DNA from 2 places in the Shewanella sp. 4t3-1-2LB genome. Region 1 is predicted to be linked to the other one. Evidence: predicted binding sites of a transcription regulator. Region 1 holds the regulator's gene; the other holds the start of a gene.

What was found. The regulator LexA, encoded in region 1, represses DNA repair genes until DNA is damaged. The targets are predictions, from matches to a motif close to TACTGTATNNNNATACAGTA.
Region 2: J3L11_RS13135 (DNA topoisomerase III) is a predicted target of LexA. The motif match lies at 1,198-1,217, and genes of this name have one in related genera.

The regions. Positions count from the first base shown of each region.
Region 1 is NZ_JAFNJD010000029.1:26,711-28,914, forward strand. It holds gene plsB (glycerol-3-phosphate 1-O-acyltransferase PlsB) at 1-292, opposite strand, end outside; gene lexA (transcriptional repressor LexA) at 444-1,064, shown strand; gene J3L11_RS11765 (SulA-like leucine-rich domain-containing protein) at 1,061-1,546, shown strand; gene J3L11_RS11770 (glycosyltransferase family 39 protein) at 1,617-2,204, opposite strand, start outside.
Region 2 is NZ_JAFNJD010000035.1:22,011-24,214, forward strand. It holds gene fadJ (fatty acid oxidation complex subunit alpha FadJ) at 1-1,081, shown strand, start outside; gene J3L11_RS13135 (DNA topoisomerase III) at 1,228-2,204, shown strand, end outside.

The sequences.
Region 1 (2,204 bases):
CATCTTTACGGGCCCCCAGCAGTGGTTTGGCACCTTCCAGACACACAACTCGAGGTAGTTGCACGTCAGCCACTTGCATGGGTTCGTAAGGACTAGGCAAGCCCAGCTTATCGGTAACGTCCGCCAGTGCGGCAATATCGCTTTGCGATTCCGTTTTCATCACATAAGCCATGGGCTTTGATGGATCCAGATTCAGATCAGTGAATGGATCCTGCGGTACAACCACTGAGTGCACCAGTTGCCGCTGCAACCAACGCAGAGATGTACGCCAGAGAGAGTCTTGTTTGGACATCGTTTGTATAGAATCTAAACCTCAGTCAATAGCGTTGTAGAATACCAGAATAAACCAACCCTTAGCCAACAGTCTGATAACTGGTTAATACTTGCGCTACCCAAAATACTGTATATACTAACAGTTACTGTATGGAAAAACAGGAATCGACATGAGACCGCTGACACCACGACAGGCGCAAATCCTGGAGCTGATTAAGAACAATATTGCCGAAACTGGCATGCCACCAACCCGTGCTGAAATTGCTAGTCGGCTTGGCTTCAAAAGTGCAAACGCCGCCGAAGAACATCTGAAGGCGTTAGCCAAAAAAGGCTGCATTGAAATTATGCCGGGCACATCACGCGGTATTCGTTTGCCAATGGACGAAGACAATACAGAAGAACTGGGATTACCGTTGATCGGCCAAGTGGCTGCAGGCGAGCCCATTCTCGCGCAAGAACATGTCGAGCAGTACTATCAGGTAGATCCGGCTATGTTTCATCCCAGTGCAGATTTTCTGCTACGCGTTCGGGGTGACAGTATGAAGAACATTGGCATTCTAGAAGGCGATTTGCTGGCAGTACACAAAGTACAAGATGCCCGTAATGGCCAAGTGGTGGTGGCCAGAGTCGAAGACGATGTCACAGTAAAACGCTTTGAAAAGAAAGGTAATATTGTACTTTTACACCCTGAAAATGACGATTATCAGCCGATCAGAGTGGATCTTACACAACAGCCATTGACCATTGAAGGTCTGGCCGTAGGTGTCATCCGTAATGGAGATTGGCTATGAGTATACTGATGGGTAATGCTCCCAGCCATCCAGGGCTATGGCAGGAAACCGTATATGCAACAAGTACCCCGTGGCAACGTACTGGCATATCCAATCTAGCAACGCGCACTTTGGGACGACAGGAACTACAGCAGTTGAGTGCACAATTGGCCCAACTGAGCCAACAAGGCCGCTGGATTGTATTGATTAATCCAGAAAACAACATAGGTTACAAAGCGTTGCTAGCTCGTGCCGGCGTGAGAATGGACAGAGTGTTGCAAGTACGCGCCCGCGATGAAGTTGAAGCGTTGTGGGCAATGGAGAAAGCACTGACTAGTGGCACCTCTAGTGCCGTGATCAGTTGGGTCGAACAGTTAGATCATAAAGACAAACGTCGGTTGCAATTGGTGGCGAAAAGTGCGCGCGCCATGGGTTTTGTACTGGAGACCAACGCTAGCACAGAAACGACTGACTCACTTCCCAAACTGCAAGCCGTTCACTAACCTCCTGCCCTATTCCATACTGGCAATAAAAAACGCAGCTTATGCTGCGTTTTTTATTATGTGCATTTCACTATTCACGCATCCATTGTCCCGGACGCTCGGTATGATAAACCTCTACCTGTTCCGGCTCAGGACAACTCGCATTCATAGCATCAGGTCCTAACAGATACCAATCTTCTCGGTGAGCGGTTCCCATGTTGCGACCTTTGCTCATATCAAAGCATTGCAACTTATCACCACCAGGTACCAACAGGTAGTGCTGAGTCCCCTGCTGCATCCACCGCCAAGCATTACGCTCCTGCTCTGCAACCGGAGCCAGATAGCTGAAATGGGTGATATCCAGCGGCGAAAACAGAATAAATTGTTCCTTGAAATGGATAAGCCCAAGTTGGGCATCCGTCCCAATCACCTCGGCGGTATGCTGCAATACCGCTTTGGGCGTTCTTACGGAATCCAGTAACAGGTAGCCCCAACTGGCATACAGCACCCATCCAATAAAGGTCATTACGCCAGCTCGTATCAATGAAAATGAGCGACGAGTTACCAGTAATACCAGAGCAAACAGCAACCCCATGCTCAGCAGAAAGTATCCGAACCGCGCGAGGTTGTCGGTGTAGTCGGCAAGCTTGTCCAGTAACCATGGTGATTCTGCTACCGC
Region 2 (2,204 bases), on a different contig from region 1:
TAATGCCTTGTCCTACGCCTATAAACTGCTGGATAAAGGTGTTAAGCGGCGCCATATAAGTGCAGCGCAGCGGGATAAACAGATGGCGCTGATGAGTACCACCACAGAATATATTGGCGTACACGATGCGGATATCGTGGTAGAAGCGGTGTTTGAAGATCTAAAACTCAAACATCAGATGGTGCAGGATATTGAACGCGAATGTACTGCACATACGGTATTTGCGTCCAATACGTCGTCTTTGCCAATCGGCCAGATTGCTGCCGTGGCTAGCCGACCAGAAAATGTTATCGGTTTGCACTATTTCTCACCCGTGGAAAAGATGCCATTGGTGGAAGTCATTGCCCATGAGAAAACATCTTCTGAAACCATCGCCACCACTGTTGCTTTTGCCCGTAAGCAGGGAAAAACCCCGATAGTGGTAAAAGATGGTGCCGGATTTTATGTCAATCGTATTCTAGCGCTCTACATGAACGAAGCAGCACAACTGTTGTTGGAAGGCCAGAGTGTGGAGCATCTTGATCAGGCACTGGTGAAGTTTGGTTTCCCGGTAGGTCCGATTACATTGTTAGATGAAGTGGGCATTGATGTCGGTGCCAAGATTGCGCCAATTCTGGAACAAGAGCTGGGCGAACGTTTCCGCGCCCCAGCGGCGTTTGAAAAACTGCTGCAAGATGAGCGTAAAGGGCGTAAGAACGGCAAGGGTTTTTATCTTTATGGTAAAAAGAAATCCAAGAAAAAACAGGTGGATAGTTCAGTCTATAAGGTACTGGGCATCACCCCTGGCGTGGCTTCAGAGAATGCGCAGTTGGCACAACGTTGCGTGGTGCAGATGTTAAATGAAGCTGTGCGGTGCTTGGACGAGGGTATTATCCGAAACGCTCGTGATGGTGATATTGGTGCTATTTTCGGTATCGGTTTCCCGCCATTTTTAGGCGGACCATTCCACTATATCGACACCCTTGGGGCGGCCAAGCTGGTGGCGATCCTTGAAGGCTACCAGCAGCAGTTTGGCCAACGTTTTGCGCCCTGTGAACGGCTGAAAACGATGGCGACGACAGGCCAGCGCTTTTTTGAATAACATTTGTCACTTTGCCCCAAAACGCCCGCAACAGCGGGTGTTTTTACTTGCAGGCGGGGTGTTGGCGGGCGTGTTGAGTATGATGGTTTGCAGTTTATGGTAAAGCGGGTTAAATTTACTGTAAATTTATACAGCATTATAGGGTTATGATTTTATATATTGCTGAAAAGCCGAGTCTTGGTCGCGCTATTGCTGATGTGTTAGCTAAGCCGTTGCGCAAACATGAGGGCTATATTGAGGCGGCCAATGGTGATTGTGTGTCCTGGTGTGTTGGGCATCTGCTAGAGCAGGCGACCCCAGATGCTTACGATCCGCAATATAAGTCTTGGCGAGCGGAGCATCTACCCATTGTGCCGCAGCAATGGCAGTTATTACCCAAAAAAGGCAGTCGTACTCAGCTTGCCGTACTGAAAAAACTGATCAAACAGGCTGACCAGATTGTCCATGCAGGCGATCCTGATAGAGAAGGGCAGTTATTGGTGGATGAAGTGCTGTCTTATCTGGGTACCAGTAGTAATAAGCAGTCGGCGGCACAACGGTTGCTTATCAGTGATTTAAACCCTCAGGCCGTTAGTCGTGCTCTCGGGCAGATGCGCAGTAATCGGGAGTTTGTGCCATTATCCACCTCCGCATTGGCGCGCAGTCGTGCTGACTGGCTGTATGGCATGAATCTGTCGCGGGCTTATACCTTGCAGGGGCGCAAGGTCGGTTATCAGGGGGTTTTGTCGGTAGGTCGAGTGCAGACACCGTTGCTAGGCTTGGTGGTGCGTCGAGATGAAGAGATTGCCGCATTTCAACCAAAACCGTTTTATGAGGTGTGGGCACAGCTGCAATGTGACGATGGTGCCAGCTTCCGTGCACGCTGGCAGCCAAGTGACGCCTGTCGCCCTTGGATGGACGAGGACGGCCGCGTATTGGCAAAAGGCCTTGCAGAGAACGTTATCCAGCGCATCACCGGACAAACTGCAACGGTATCTGCACTAGAGAGCAAACCCAAACGACAGGCACCACCGCTGCCTTACAGTCTTTCGGCGTTGCAAATAGATTGCAATAAACGTTTTGGCATGAGCGCGCAGGAAGTACTAGACACGGCACAAGCATTGTATGAACGCCACAAATTGCT